2 regions of the Paenibacillus sp. P36 genome follow, and region 2 is predicted to be linked to the other one. Evidence: riboswitches for the same ligand, from Rfam matches in the RefSeq annotation. Region 2 holds a riboswitch; the other holds the start of a gene.
The links. Region 2 has a riboswitch for cobalamin ahead of ACKTT9_RS26720 (DUF4430 domain-containing protein). Riboswitches for the same ligand answer to the same signal wherever they lie in the genome.

Region 1 (7,836 bases), 4.3 Mb from region 2:
CGCGGACAAAGGAATAATAAGACGATAGTCCGGACCGACGATCAGACGAACCAAGTGCGGAATGATGAGCCCTACGAAGCCGATAACACCTGCTACAGAGACAGCTGCCGCCGTAATAAATGTAGCAACAATTAGCACAATCAGCTTCGTGCGTTCTACATTTACTCCCAAATGGGAAGCCTGCCGCTCTCCCAACGCAAGCAAATTCAATGATCTTGCATAACTAAGCAGTATTACTAAACCTATGACTAAATATGGCGAAATAATCGTTATGTACGGCCAGCCCCGCATCGCCAAACTGCCCATTAACCAAAAAACAATTTCATTAATGACCTGCTTAGAAATCGAAACCATAAAGGAAACAATCGCGCCAAGAAAAGCCTGCATGACAACGCCGGACAAAATAAGCGTCTCCATCTTCAGCTTGCCATCGATCTGAGCCAGCTTAAGCACAAGGAAAAGGGAAATAAGTCCCGTTACAAAAGCAACAATCGGAACCGACCATTGCCCGAACAAAGCCATCTGCAGACCAAAATAGATTAAAAACGCCGCCCCGACCGAAGCGCCTGAAGAAACCCCAAGTGCGTATGGATCTGCAAGCGGATTGCGCAGCACGCCCTGGAAAGCAGCTCCGGCAACGGAGAGAGAGGCCCCTACCAGAATCCCCAGCAATACGCGAGGCAAACGAACCTTATTTATGATTTGCTCCGCAGACTGCTGCCAAGTGACGTCGATATAGTCGCCAGCCCAAGGAATATGCTTCCCTAGGATGCCTGCAATTTGGAGTACTGGGAGATTAGCTGTTCCCAGCGATAAACTTGCCAGAATAGAAAGAAGAAGGAGTATACCCCCTACTCCTCCCCATAGCATTAGTTTTTTTTCATTTATTTCACCAGTTCAGGATAAATGCCTTTCGCCATTTCCAGCAGTCCATCGGTCAATCTCGGTCCCGGACGGCTCAGCAGGTTCTGGTCAAGACCGATTACCTGTTTGTTCTTTACAGCTTCAATAGCATCCCAACCGCTTCGTGTGCGAATAATTTCATCAAGCGACATTTTGCTTTTGGTATCTACGACACCATTCGCAAAGAGAATAACAGCCGGGTTTTGTGCGATAATTTTCTCTTCGCTGATTTGATACCAGCCTTTACCGTCGCCAGCTACATTAATGCCGCCCGAAAGTTTGATCAGCTCATCCATAAATTCGCCGCTGCCGACGGTCCAGCCCGGACTAAATTCTATGTATACTTTTTTCTTGTTTTCCTGCTTTACATCTTTCACGGCATCGACAACCTTCTTACGATCCGCTTTCATCTTGGTGACGATTTTCTCAGCTTGTTCCTGACGATCTGTAATCAAACCATAGGTTTCAATGTTTGCAATCGCATCATCCAACGTCTTGGGTTCCACTTTAAACACATTGATGTTCGATTCCCGCAGTTTTTCAACCGTGTCCGCTTTCATCGAGACACCTGTAAAGACAATATTCGCATTAGTCGCAATCAAAGCTTCCTGGTTCGGCTTCGTGATACTTCCCAATTTGGGCTTGGACTTCGCTGCTTCCGGATAATCATCGAAATCGGAGACGCCAACAATCTTATCATCCAATCCAAGTGCAAAAAGTGCTTCCGTTTCTGCAGGAGAAACCGATGCGATCCGCTCCGGCGCCTTGTCAAAAGTGAATTCTTTCCCCGTTGCATCTTTAATTTTCAGCGGATACGCCGTCTTTTTGGATGTCGCAGCTGTTGTTGCAGCAGGAGTAGGCGCCGTCGTTGACTCTCCGCCAAGCTTAGATGGACTGGTAATTTCCGCTTCTTGCTTACCACAAGCCGCTAAGCTAACCGCTGTCGCTAAAGCAACCGATAAGAGGAGTGCCCTCTTGATCCCGTTCTTTTTCATTTGCATGGTGTAACCCCTCTCTCTGAAACCTGTGATTTCGATAAATCCCAAATAAAAAACCCCTCTGTTCCTAAGGAACAAAGGGGACGATAAATCGCGGTGCTCAGCAACGAATCCGTTGCTTCCTGATTTAAAGCGATCCTTTTCCTCGAAGGATGTCGTAACGGCACCATGGCAGGTATCCTGGCTCCCCGGCAATACTTCTCTTCCGGATTACAGTGGCGGGACCGCGCCGGACTTCAACCGGCTTCCCTTTTAAGCGACAATGAAATTCATATGTGAATTCGTTGCCGGCACCAATGGCTGCATATTTGACTATCAATCTAATTGTCGATTATAGACTTCTTGCTACTTTTGTGCAATAACCTTGAGTACTTGCTTAGCTTCCTCCATTTTCGGGGCATTGACAGGAATGAAAGCAATAAGTCCTTTTCCTTCGAAGCCTTGCTCCTTCATCCACTTGTTGCCTGAGAGCGGAATTCCATACAGATGCTTTTCGGCAGGCTTGCCCTCTTCCGCAATTTCGATAACACCGTCCGGATAATCCGAAGGGTTAATCGTCTCGTCCAGAGAAACGAACCCTGCTTGATTGCTTAATGTTTTAAATTGGTCATCCGCCAGGATGAAGATGCCGTTTCCGCCTGCCGCCAATTCAACGATCATTTTTTCCATGGAGAAAATGGGAGAAGTATTCAGCTTAACGGTAGGAGTCTCGCCGATCTTCGTTTTCAAAGATGCCTCTAGCTTCTCACCTGCATCACTTGGAAATCCATTTTGACCCATGACAAAGATAGAAACATCCGGCTTTGGTCCTCCACAACCCGCAACTATCACCATAAGTGCTGACACTAGCATGACCATTAGAAATTTCAATTTCATGATGTAAGAGTACCTCCGTATACGAATCTAAATATATCGATAGTCGCGAGAAAAGTCGGCTTTCACCGACTTTTCTTCCAATTATTCATATATTCATTTATTTTGAGATCAAGTATCGTACTGAGTTCCACGACAGATTCGGATGTCATTTCTTCTCCGTCCAGAACCATCTGTTCTAACCTGCGTCGCAGAGAATGAATCTCTTCTTCTAATAAGTTTAGGGAGTTACGTTTCTTAGCACGCTTAGTCAACCAACGTTGTTCGAAATCTTGTTCATTAATTTGCAGATGTTTTCGATAGGTTGATAGTTGGTATTCCATGAAAGCCATGCTCATCCCTCCTTACTACAAGAATACCAGTTTTCATGAATAATTAACATAGATTTTTCAGTTTGAATCACAAATTTCTTAGAAATTTTCCAATTCTCTCTAAAGCTTCATTCAGTTGAGATACACTATAGGCATAAGAGCAGCGTAAGAAACCTTCCCCACCTAAGCCGAACACATCTCCTGGTACAGCAGCAACCTTAGCTTCGAATAAAAGCCGCTGGGCAAATTCGTCTGAAGTAAGTCCTGTGGCAACAACGCTCGGGAAGGCGTAGAAAGCACCCTGCGGTTCATGACACTCCAGTCCAATATCGCGGAACCCTTTGACGACCAGGCGCCTGCGTTGATTGTAAGACTCTATCATACGGTCTTTCTCTTCCAAACCATTTGTCAAAGCCTCATGTGCAGCTACTTGACCCATCACAGGTGCGCACATCACCGTATACTGGTGAATTTTGGTCATTGCGGAGATCAACTCTCGGTGACCGCATGCATATCCCATTCTCCAGCCAGTCATCGCAAATGCTTTGGAAAAGCCGCTAACTAGAATTGTCCGATCCTTCATGCCCGGAACAGCTGCAAAACTTACATGCTTCTGCCCATAGGTCAATTCCGCATAAATTTCATCCGAAATCACAATTAGATCGTTCTCTTCCACAACTTTGGCAATTGGCAGCCAGTCCTCATAAGTCATAATGCCGCCAGTAGGATTGCTTGGATAACATAGAATTAAAATTTTGGAGCGTGGCGTAATGGCATCACGAAGCGCCTTCTCTGTCAGTTTGAACTGATCCTTCGCGAATGTTTCGATTCCGACTGGAACGCCGCCGCTAATACTCGTAATAGGCGAATAGGAGATGTAGCAAGGTTCTGGAATCAGAATCTCATCCCCCGGCGTAATCAAAGCACGCAGAGCCAAATCAATGGCTTCACTGCCTCCGACGGTCACAAGGACTTCATTCGACGGCTCATATTTCACTTTAAAGGATGTGTACAAATAATCCGCAATCGCTTCGCGAAGCTCAGGAATCCCTGAGTTTGGCGTATATTTCGTTCTGCCGCGCTCCAAAGAGTAAACGGCTGCTTCACGAACGTGCCAAGGGGTTGAAAAATCCGGCTCCCCCACACCAAGGGAAATAATATCATCCTTGCTGTTGCTTACTAGATCAAAAAACTTCCGAATACCTGAAGGCTTCATTTCACGTACGGCAGGAGCAAGGTAGCCCTGCATCGATTTCACTTTGTTCGGCTCTACGATTGTCTCATTTTTGATCATGGCTTTACCTCTTCCTTACGGAGAGACAAGCATCCGATGATCATCAGCCTGATCCTCGAAAATGATGCCGTCTTGTTTGTATTTTTTCAAGATAAAATTCGTTTTGGTTGAAAGCACGCGATCAATTGGCGATAGCTTGTTAGAAACAAAAGAAGCGACTTGTTTAAGCGAATGACCTTCAACCTCTACAAGTAAATCATAAGCGCCAGACATGAGATAGACAGATTTGACCTCTGGATATAAATAGATCCGTTCCGCAATAGCGTCGAACCCGCGTCCGCGTTCAGGCGTAATTTGCACTTCAATCAGGGCGGTAACCTTTTCGTCATCTACCTTGCTCCAGTTAACAACTGTCGCGTACTTGACGATGACCTTATCCGCTTCCATCTCGCTTATCGCTCGCGCCACCTCGTCCTCCGCCGTTCCTAACATTGTGGCGATGAGTTCCGCACTCCGGCGGGCGTCTTCTTTCAGTAATTCGAGAATTTTAAGCTTCAAAGCATCCATGGTTAACCAACCTTTCTGTGATCGTATTCATTCATCCTTTAATCTTACAATGAATTGCTGTCCTAATTCAATTACTCCGCTCATCAAATTTTCAGATAATTTGTGTATAAATGAATTTTCCTGCATGAGAATAACAAAAAGCCGCCTGATCCAGGCAGCTTATTATTTATACACCCCGTTTAGATGCCAGCTTTCAGCAATTTAGCAACGGTATGTTCAATTTCACGGTGTTCATACGTAGGCCGCACATGGATACTCGGTTCTCCGGCCATACAGCCGATCCCGACAAGCGTATTATCGTCATACACAGAAATCACATTCTGAGACTCCAGCTGATTCCAGTCCACTTGGTTCTGAGCACCGGTTGTTATGCATTCATTTGTATATGACTGTATAAAATCATGAAGTTGATCATTTTCGGGATGTCCATTAATATAGGATAATTTCAAGCTAAATCCACCTCTCTGCGATCGCTTTGCTACTTCTATAATTATACTCAATCATGAATTTTTATTCAATATTTTTTATCGATTTACAAAAAAAAAATACGACTTCCGGACATTCTAGTCCAGCAGCCGTACTCATCGCCTATCTTTTAATCAAAATAGATCCATACTTAAATATCGTTCACCGGTATCCGGCGCGATACAAAGCACCCTTTTCCCCGCTCCAAGCTTACGGGCGACCTGCAGTCCCGTCCAAACCGAAGCACCGGCGGATGGTCCTACGAGGATTCCTTCTTTACTAGCCAAGTCTTTCATCGTACCGATTGCGTCCTCATCTGTCACTTGAACAATCTGATCATATATGCTCGTATTCAAAATAGACGGTACAAAACCAGGGCTCGTGCCAACCAGCTTATGAGGTCCTGGGCTTCCTCCGGATAAAACAGGAGATCCCTTGGGCTCCACGACATAAATCTGGATGTCCGGCAGCTTCTCGCGAAGCACCTCGCCCGTTCCGGTAATGGTTCCGCCGGTACCTGAAGTAGCAACGAAAGCGTCAAGACGCCCTTCCATTTGCTCCAAAATCTCAGGGGCAGTCGTAACCCGGTGAATGCTCGGATTCGCCGGATTCTCGAATTGCTGAGGGATGTAGCTGTTCGGAATTTGATCCCTCAGCTCCTGTGCTTTGGCGATAGCTCCTGGCATCCGCAGCGCGGCAGGAGTCAGGACGACCTCTGCGCCATAGGCCTTGAGCAGGTTAATCCGTTCCTTCGACATATTATCCGGCATGATGAGAATGGCTTTGTATCCTTTGGCCGCTGCATTCATCGCGAGGCCAATGCCTGTATTGCCGCTCGTCGGTTCGATGATCGTGGCGCCCGGGCTAAGCAGTCCATTTTTCTCTGCTTGCTCAATTAAATTAAAAGCCGCCCGATCCTTTACACTGCCGCTTGGATTAAAATATTCAAGTTTGACATACAACTCTGCATCGCCAGGCTCCACCAACCGTTGAATTCGGACAGCAGGCGTATCGCCAATCAGCTCTGTGATGCTGTTCACCATTTTTTTATGTGTCAAGGGTTGCCCCCTCCTCTTCCCATTAACCAACACTATCCACATTTTTATCGGGAAGCCCCAGAGATGTCAAGTTTTAATTATAGATAACTGCTTTTTCATAAAATACCAGCTAAAAAGTGGAGAACTGCCGATGACTAATAAAAGCACATTAATGACAAGTGGCGCCTTGCTCCACGAAATTACACAAATAAACAGCAGCACCCCGCAAACCCTGCCAACATTTAATGCAAGTTCACGAAGCACGATATACTCCTCTCTTTGCCTGGCGCTTTCTTCCGTTGAACCAATCAAATCAAATACGGCCGATACCATCGGTACGGAATACATAGGAAAGAAAAGCGCTGACCCCAATCCGAAAAGAAGTAAAGTGCTGTAACCCATTTTCCAGAAAAAAGGAAGAATGATCGCTACCACCATAGCTGCACCGATAAACATGCTCACCTTCCGGAACCTCGGCTTTATAAACCGGCCTGCCGCCCAGAAACTAACTAAAGAAACCGCTGACGTAATCAACACAAAATTCCCCAGACTCGCTTCACTTGATGTAGAAATATAAACAAGCAGAGCGATCATGAAACCGAAGACGCCTTCTCTAACCCCCTGAAAAACCAACGCCAAACTGACACGCTTCCAAGGCGTTTCCGCTTTCCTAAGGCTTCGAATAGGAAACATCCATTCGTAAGTGCCTTGTACTTTTCTCTTTTTCAGAAAAAAGCTAATCACTACGCCAAGCAGAAAGATGCCAAGTGAAATGGAAAAGATTAATCGATAACCTTTGATATCGCCCAAATTCACAATCAATAAGCCAGAAATCCATGGCGCAATGATGCCCGCTCCAGCTCCGAGCAAGCCCACCGATCCGTTAAATCGATCCCGATTGTCAGGGTCCGTTACTTCGAAATAAACAACGTTAAAGGCAACCCAGAACAGCCCTGCAGAAATTCCTTGCACGATGCCCAGCCATACAAAATATTGAAAGCTGTTCGCTCCCAGCCACAGAACCAGCATATAAAATACGGCCGAAATAGCTACGCCGATGCGCAAGCAGTTCATTTTATTATGTTCCTTCACCCATTTCCCTGCTAACCAGAAGGTGATGGCCATCGTCAAATGAGTCGCTAACGTAAACCAACCAATTAGCGTGTAGTCATTTTTGGCTTTCCACAAATAGACGCCGACAAAAGTTCCCGATAGCGCGTTTGCGCTCCCAAATAGCGTATGAACGATAATCAGAAGAATCGCTTGTGAATCTAATCTCCCTTTTGGGGCCGAGTTGTTATGGTCAGTAGGTTGTTGATCGCGTTCTTCGAAATAATTGCCCTTCTGTCGTTCTTTCCCTTTACCTGGATGCATTCGCTGCATACTCTGATCATTGTGCATAAATAATTCCTCACCTTTCCCCGCGGAAACGAAATAGTTCTAGTTAA
Region 2 (7,836 bases):
CAAGTGAAATGATGTCACCGTTATTTAATTTGTAATCCGCGATGCCAACAAGGGCAAATTGGCCATTGACCAAGTACATCCAGCCACTTTTGGTACCACCATCACCTGTGTCCAAATCGCCTATTTTTGTGATGTAATTTCCGCTTGCATTAACAACGGGGATCTGTTTCTCAGCTAATACTTTTTGAATCGCAAATGCAGCTGATGAGCCTTCTTCAACAACTGTGTCTGTTTTAGCTAAGTTAACGATTTTTCCAGCTGTTGCGCTGAAACCATTTACGATGACAGATACCGTAATATTACCCGGTGTTGTTGGCGGATTCTCATCCAAGTAATTATCCGTATAGCGAAGCACGATATCGGCGTTATGGTCTAATATGTAGCTGGCAATTCCGACATCTGGATCAACGCCATCAACGGAATACATCCAGCCGCTGTAAGGTCCCCCATCGAAGGCAGCCAAATTTCCAACCTTTGAAATATAGGCGCCATTTTCATTGACAAAGGAAATACCCGCTTCATTTAATACCTTCTCAATCACGTAAGCTGCCGTATGACCTGGCTCAATATTTACGGTTGTTTTCGGTAAAGTGACACTTTTACCAGCAGCAGCACTAGTGCCGTTCAAAGTGAATGAAACAGCAATCGTTTGTGGATCCGTAGGTGTCGTGACTAAGTTTTGAAAGGCTGCATTTATTTTGGCTAACGCGCTATCTGCATGATATTGAATTGCATTGGTATTTGCAGATACTGCTTTTGCGAATGTTAAGCTGCTTTGCAATACAAGCCAGCTCGCATCTGTATAGTTGCCCTGCTGCAAAGCATTAAGTTCAGCAATTTTTGCATCCAGTGCCGTTTTATTGGCTGTTGTTGTTATATCTTGCTCATAGTCATCTGTGTAAACAAGTGAGATAACGTCACTGCTTTTTAATTTGTAATCCGCGATGCCAACATCGGCAAATTGCCCGTTGACCAAATACATCCAACCACTCTTGGTACCACCATCACCTGTAGCCAAATCGCCTATTTTCGTGATGTAATTCCCGCTTGCATTAACAACGGAGATCTGATTTGCATCTAGTACTTTCTGAATCGCAGCTGCAGCTGTTGAGCCATCTTCAACAACAGTGTCTGTTTTAGCTAAGTTAACGATTTTTCCAGCTGTTGCGCTGAAACCATTTATGATGACAGAAACCGTTATAGGAGGAGCATTATTTTGCAGGCCTTGCACGGCTGCTAGCAAATTAGCTAACGTGACGTCAACCTGATCTTGGATTGCCGTACTGTCGGCCGCCACTTGTTTGGCTGCTGCCAAACTATTTTGCAGCGCTTGCCAACTCGTGTCTGAATAATTACCTTTTGTCATGCTCTCAACATCAGTAATCGAGGCATTCAACGCCGTTTTATTGGCCTCTTTTATAATACTCAAGTAGTAAATCTTAGGGGTATTTATGCCTTCTTGAGCAATAACTCTAACGATCTTAGCCTTATTTGCGCTCAATGTAATTTCTTTGTCAATTAATGCACCTGAAGTACCGCTTTTATTATTGACGAAAATTTGGCTTGCTGTGCCGTTAGCCGTAACCTTAATTTTATCCGCATTGATTCGGATATCCTCATAGACATAAACACCAGAAGTAACGGTAACTTGCTTCGTTACGTCAGCACCAACCCCTGACAATACGATGCTTGAAAGATCGTCAGTTTCATAAACCGCATCATTGACGGATACCTTCTGCAGAGCAGTAACTTCGGCACCTATTTCACCCAGGGCACCACCGTCTATTTGAACTGCATTATAAACCTTAACAAAGCTGACATTCGTTAAATTAACAGGTTTACCAGTACTGTCAACAGCCCAGCTAATATCGATAGGGTCACCTTTGACTGGCGATGTTAGATAGGGATTAGCAGGAACATCATAGGGAGCACTGCCGTTCGCGTGCGTATCGGGATAACCGAAAGCATTTTTTCTAACATTTATTTTCACACCGGAATAAGTATACGATTGGTTGTTAAAATCCGATGGGGCATTGGGGTAATTTGCAGGTATCGGATAATACGCATGTTTATGATAAGCATTGGTTTTTACATCCCCACTGCCTGCCTGATTATCAACCCATGGCACATTGACACCATTAGGGCTTGTAAAATCCGGCTCGGGATTCGTATAAGTAACTCTATAATCCCAAATTGTGCTGTCTTCGTAATGCTCGGATCCAGCAATATAAAACCACGGGCCTGGATTACCTGTCCCATCGTCCTGTGCTACAGCCACACCGGCAGGTTCTTCGTTACCAGCGAAGGCATTTCCAAATACGGTGAAATCCACGCCGTATGGATTTTTGGGATTGTTCTGAATCGGTTCATCAAACTTGTAGACGACGCTTCCTCCAAAAGAACCGAGGGAGACTCCCGTAGAACCGGGCGTATTCGTCCACTTCGAGTTAATATCGCCCGTTCCTCCCCAAGCAGCCTCGTTAACGAATTGCCCCGGTGCTGGCAACCATTCGCGAATTGAGCTTGGGCCTGTTGTACTGGCAAGAGCTTGACTGCTCGGTCCTGCCAAAACCCCTAGCGAAGAAAATAAGAGTACAAAAGACATAAAAAGTGCAATAAACGGCTTTGAAACATAACGATGACTCATTCTTGTCATTCCTCTTTCCTACCAAATTTGGACAACCGCGCAAAAAAGCCACCCTAAAAAACTAGGGTGGCTGTACATCCATTAGTACGCACAAATAACATGTGTCATAGTAAGAATTATGCCTTAGCATAATCTTTTGTTGCTAATTCCCACCCCCAAAGAATTAGTAACATACTATAAATAAAGGCAGGTCTCCTGGCTCATGCGTCATCGCTTCTCTTTCGCCTTCCCAATCTCGTGAACAAGTCAGTGGCATATGAAAGAGTTACTCGGCAATTACAGTGGTGGGACCGCGTCGGCTTTGACCGAACTTCCCTATTAAGCAAGCATCCAAATCGTATGCTTGCACCCTTATTTAGCATATTATATTTTGTCATCGCTAATGTTATATCGTTTATTTCGTTTTGTCTACTTCATAATTTATTTCATAGCTTCGGGACAAGCCTTGTAACTATCTCTAATAAACCGATGATCCTTAATCCATTCGGATACAATCATATAGACATTATCCTTCATATAAGGACTAAATGTTTCATCATTCATAATCTCAACTTGCTGCGGAATCGCATCTACCAGCATGATACCATCCGTCTCAAATCCGCCCGGGAGCGCTCCAAGAACAAGGACCGTGGAAATATAAATATTTTTCACAAATACTAGATGATCATTTTCAAAAATTAGATATTGCCCAATTCTCTCGATCGCATCCAGCTCTCCTCCAGCCTCTTCCTGCATCTCTCTTCGAACCGTTTGAAGAACGGGCTCCCCCTTCTCTCTCTTCCCTCCTGGCAACTCCCACCCCCGGCTGTTATGTCTAACGAGAATCAATTTACCTTGATAGAATGCACAAATCAGGACACAATTTGCTTCTTCAATGAGACATTCCTTGGATAAAATAATCTTTTGATTCTGCAAAGCACCTGGAAATTCATACTTCACTATGCCACCAACTTTTTTTCTAATAATAAAAAAAGTATTTGATCCAAAGATCAAATACTTTGTTCAATTGTAACTTTAGTAGCTCAACCCTGGATATAATGGGAATTGCGCTGTCAGATCACTGACCATTCCCCGTACTTGGTTATGCACAGCTTCGTCCGTAGGATTTTTCAACGTTAACGCCACAATTTTGGCAATTGTTTTCATAGATTCTTGATCCATGCCACGGGCGGTAACAGCTGGAGTTCCGATCCGGACTCCGCTTGTAACCATCGGTTTCGCAGGGTCGAAAGGAATCGCATTTTTGTTTACCGTTACGCCTACTTCATCCAGCAAATGTTCCGCCTCTTTACCAGTGATGCCCAGACTGCGCAAGTCGATCAGCATCAGATGGTTATCTGTGCCTCCGGATACAAGATTGACACCTTCGGCCAAAAGCTCTTCTGATAACGTTTTGGCGTTGAGAACAACATTTTGAGCGTACGTTTTAAAATCTTGTTGAAGCGCTTCGCCAAAAGCAACGGCTTTAGCGGCAATAATATGCATCAGCGGTCCGCCTTGCGTTCCGGGGAATACCGCTTTATCAATCGCTGCAGCCCAAGGCTTGCGGCAAAGAATCATACCGCCGCGGGGACCGCGAAGCGTTTTATGCGTAGTTGTAGTTACAAAATGAGCGTGCGGCACAGGACTAGGGTGCAACCCTGCCGCAACTAACCCGGCAATATGAGCCATGTCCACAAAGAACAGAGCTCCTACATCATTAGCTATCTCACCTAATGCTTCAAAATCAATAATGCGTGCATATGCGCTGGCACCAGCTACAATCATGCGAGGTTTATGCTTGAATGCCAATTTGCGAACCTCATTGTAATCAATCAACCCGTCGCTTTCTCTAACACCATAAGGAATAAAGTTGTACAAAATACCCGAGGCATTAACAGGACTTCCATGTGTTAAGTGACCGCCATGCGCCAAGTTCATACCAAGAACGGTATCTCCCGGGTTCAGAGCAGCTAAATATACCGCTAAATTGGCTTGCGCGCCGGAGTGCGGCTGCACATTGGCATGCTCTGCGCCAAATAATTCTTTGGCACGATCACGCGCGATATCCTCAACGATATCGACATGCTCGCATCCGCCGTAGTAGCGTTTTCCCGGATAGCCTTCTGCGTATTTATTCGTTAGAACCGTTCCCATTGCTTGCAGAACAGCTTCGCTGACGAAGTTTTCAGAAGCGATCAACTCAATTTTGTCACGTTGACGGCCGATCTCCAGATTCATTGCCTCAACAATTTTGGGGTCTTGTTTACGTAATTGTTCCACAGTCTATTGCTCCTTAGCATCGTTTTGTTATAAAAAAGATATCATAGAGCTGTGGCTATAGAGTAACTGGATTTAGCTATATCTAGATATAGTTAATGGCTATATCAGCAGGAGAAAGAGGAAACTTACCTAGCTCATTAGAATGGAAAGCTAATCACCCGCCCACACAACCGCTCAATCAATTCCCGCTCATGGCTAATCACCAAAACACCCGCACGCTGCCGCTCAGCCCAGCGCAGCACCGCATGCCAGATTTGCGCTTGTGTAATAGCATCTAGCATGGTGGTCATCTCATCCGCAATTAAATAGCGTGTTTCCGTACTCAGCGCTCTCGCCACACAAATCCGCTGCAGCTCCCCGCCGGACAGCTCGTTCGGATAGCGATCTAACCATGCGTCCTCAATCGATAATTCCGAGCGCATAACAGGGTCCATCATACCTGACTCTTGAAGCGTTCTTCGAAGCTTCCACCTCGGATTAACCGCTTGTTCAGGATGCTGCAGAACTAACTGAACGGGGTTTCGCAAACCCTTCCTATGCGGAACACCGTCCACACTCACATGTCCTTCTTGCAGTCCCACATGACCTGCAAGTAACTGCCCTAGCGTGGACTTCCCACAACCACTTGGTCCGACGAGTCCTACGATTTCTCCTGCTCCCACTTGAATATCAAGGTTATGAAACACCCACGCCTCTTTCCCATAACGATACCCCAAAGACTTCCCCTCAAGCACTATGTATGCACCTAACCTTTCCGCTTCTTACCGTGCGCGACTCAGGAGCTTGCTGTTCACATTCCGAGGTGGCCATAGAACAGCGTGGAGCAAAAACACACCCTGTCGGCAAAGCATCCGGCAGCGGTTGAGCCCCAGGCAAAGGAATAAATCCGTTGCCCGGGAGCGCTCTCCATAGCGCTTGCGTATACGGGTGCCGCAGTCTCTGCCCATCTCCTGTGAAATCGCTGCGGGGGGCAATTTCAATTACGGTCCCGGCATACAACACAGCAATCCGATCGGCTACCGTTAAAGCCGCTTCAATGTCATGTGTGATTAACATGACCGCACAACCTTCCTGAGCCAGCTGCTTGAATCGGCTTAAGGTCTCACCCATAGAAGGCGTATCCAAGCCTGGAGTAGGCTCATCCGCAATCAACAACTGAGCTCCACTTACAGTTGCCGTTGAGACGAGAACTTTTCGCGCCATTCCTCCGGAAAGTTGGAAGGGAAACAGTTTGGCGACAAAGTCCGATAAACTATACTTGCTAAAAGCTTTCCGCTGAAGCTCGGCCGGATTTCCTCGCCGAACCGCTTGTCTCACTTGATCGCCAACACGCATTAAGGGATCCAAATACTGCACAGACTGAGGGATAAGCGCGATTTCTTTCCCACGCAAACCCTCCTGCCTTTCAGCAGTCAGTTTCTCGCCTTTAAAGCAAATTGTCCCCGTAACTTGCGCATTGCCGGGAAGAATGCCCAAAATAGCGTGAGCCAGCAGACTTTTGCCGGAACCGCTGGAGCCTACGACAGCTAGAATTTCTCCGGCATCAATCGAAAGCTCCAATTTATGAAGGGCTTCCATTTTTTTAGGGCGAAAGTGTCGGTCCAATGTATTAAAGCTGATCGAAAGTTCACTGACTTCCAACATAAACCGAATCCCTCTTTTCCAAGCTTAAAATGTTTAATGCTCATGTGCGCGTCTGGGATCTATCCACGTCTTCAAGTTCTCTCCCAACATGGCAAAAGCCCGAACCAACAGTAGCAAGCACAAACCAGGGAACAACGCCAGCCACCACATGCCGGAAGATAAATACCTCATAGATTCGGATAAAATAATGCCAATCGCCGGCTCATGTGGGGAAAGTCCCATCCCTATGAAGGTAACGGCTGCTTCATGCAAAATGGCATGCGGAACGATTAGAATAAGCCCGACCAAAAGCTGGGGCAGCAGATGCGGGACAATATGTCTTGTCGCAATCCACCAACTGGATTTTCCGAAATTACGCGATATGGAAACATACGGTGCCGAACGGATCTGCATCACCTCAGCACGTATAACTCTTGTTAAAGCAGGCCAATGCGTTAGTGCGACACCTATGATAATGCCTTTAGCCCCTCCACCTACAACAAAAGCAATCAAGAGGAGTGTTACAAGATGAGGGACGCTGAGAAATAAGTCCGTCAGCCAGCTCACTAGTCGATTCACGGTTTTTCCCATAACGGCTGCCGCAAGCCCCATAATCCCCGCAATGATGACACTTGAAGCTCCAGCAACAACACCGACCCTAAGGCTAAGCGCCAATCCTTTGATCGTACGTGTTAACATATCTCTTCCTAACCAGTCCGTCCCAAAAGGGTGCGCGAATGACGGCGCGAAATTACGCTGGTTCAAGCTAGTAGACAAACCTGACGAATCCATCCCTACAGACATAGCGAAAATGATAAGTAAGACGAGCACAGCAGCAACCGAAGTTAACGCAAGCTTGTGACGATCATGCAGCCATCTCATGGTTTACCGCCTTCTTTCATTCTGGGATCAATCAGGCGATAACTCATATCGGCCATTGCATTTCCTGAATACACGAACACAGCGCTGAATAAAACAATACCTAGCAATAGTGGAACATCGCCTCGGAGACCTGCCTCCACCGCCGCCTGCCCAAGCCCAGGATACGAAAATACCTGCTCAGCAAGAACCGCTCCGCCAAACAGCTCACTAAATGAAGCAAATTGCAGTGTAATTGCGGGCAAGGCCACATTCCGAAGCCCATGTCTCCAAAAGATTTGAAACCCTCGCTCCCCTCTCGCTCTTGCAAATATCCAATAGTCTTTGTTTGTAATATCAACTAGTTTTTCTCGCGTATGAAGAGCAATTGCTGCAACTCCGGTTACACTGAGTGTCAATGCCGGAAGCAGCATATGACGGATGCG

Region 1: another riboswitch for cobalamin. It lies ahead of ACKTT9_RS07350 (ABC transporter substrate-binding protein); the one in region 2 lies ahead of ACKTT9_RS26720 (DUF4430 domain-containing protein).

The regions. Positions count from the first base shown of each region.
Region 1 covers NZ_AP038372.1:1,566,673-1,574,508, reverse strand. The annotation lists gene ACKTT9_RS07355 (FecCD family ABC transporter permease) at 1-870, opposite strand, end outside; gene ACKTT9_RS07350 (ABC transporter substrate-binding protein) at 885-1,904, opposite strand; cobalamin riboswitch at 2,054-2,214, opposite strand; gene ACKTT9_RS07345 (hypothetical protein) at 2,247-2,777, opposite strand; gene ACKTT9_RS07340 (aspartyl-phosphate phosphatase Spo0E family protein) at 2,840-3,106, opposite strand; gene ACKTT9_RS07335 (aminotransferase class I/II-fold pyridoxal phosphate-dependent enzyme) at 3,174-4,379, opposite strand; gene ACKTT9_RS07330 (Lrp/AsnC family transcriptional regulator) at 4,395-4,886, opposite strand; gene ACKTT9_RS07325 (hypothetical protein) at 5,066-5,335, opposite strand; gene cysK (cysteine synthase A) at 5,486-6,451, opposite strand; gene ACKTT9_RS07315 (MFS transporter) at 6,476-7,789, opposite strand.
Region 2 covers NZ_AP038372.1:5,978,057-5,985,892, forward strand. The annotation lists gene ACKTT9_RS26720 (DUF4430 domain-containing protein) at 1-2,647, opposite strand, end outside; cobalamin riboswitch at 2,815-3,015, opposite strand; gene ACKTT9_RS26725 (NUDIX domain-containing protein) at 3,068-3,586, opposite strand; gene glyA (serine hydroxymethyltransferase) at 3,662-4,909, opposite strand; gene ACKTT9_RS26735 (ABC transporter ATP-binding protein) at 5,047-5,625, opposite strand; gene ACKTT9_RS26740 (ABC transporter ATP-binding protein) at 5,636-6,553, opposite strand; gene ACKTT9_RS26745 (ABC transporter permease) at 6,587-7,414, opposite strand; gene ACKTT9_RS26750 (ABC transporter permease) at 7,411-7,836, opposite strand, start outside.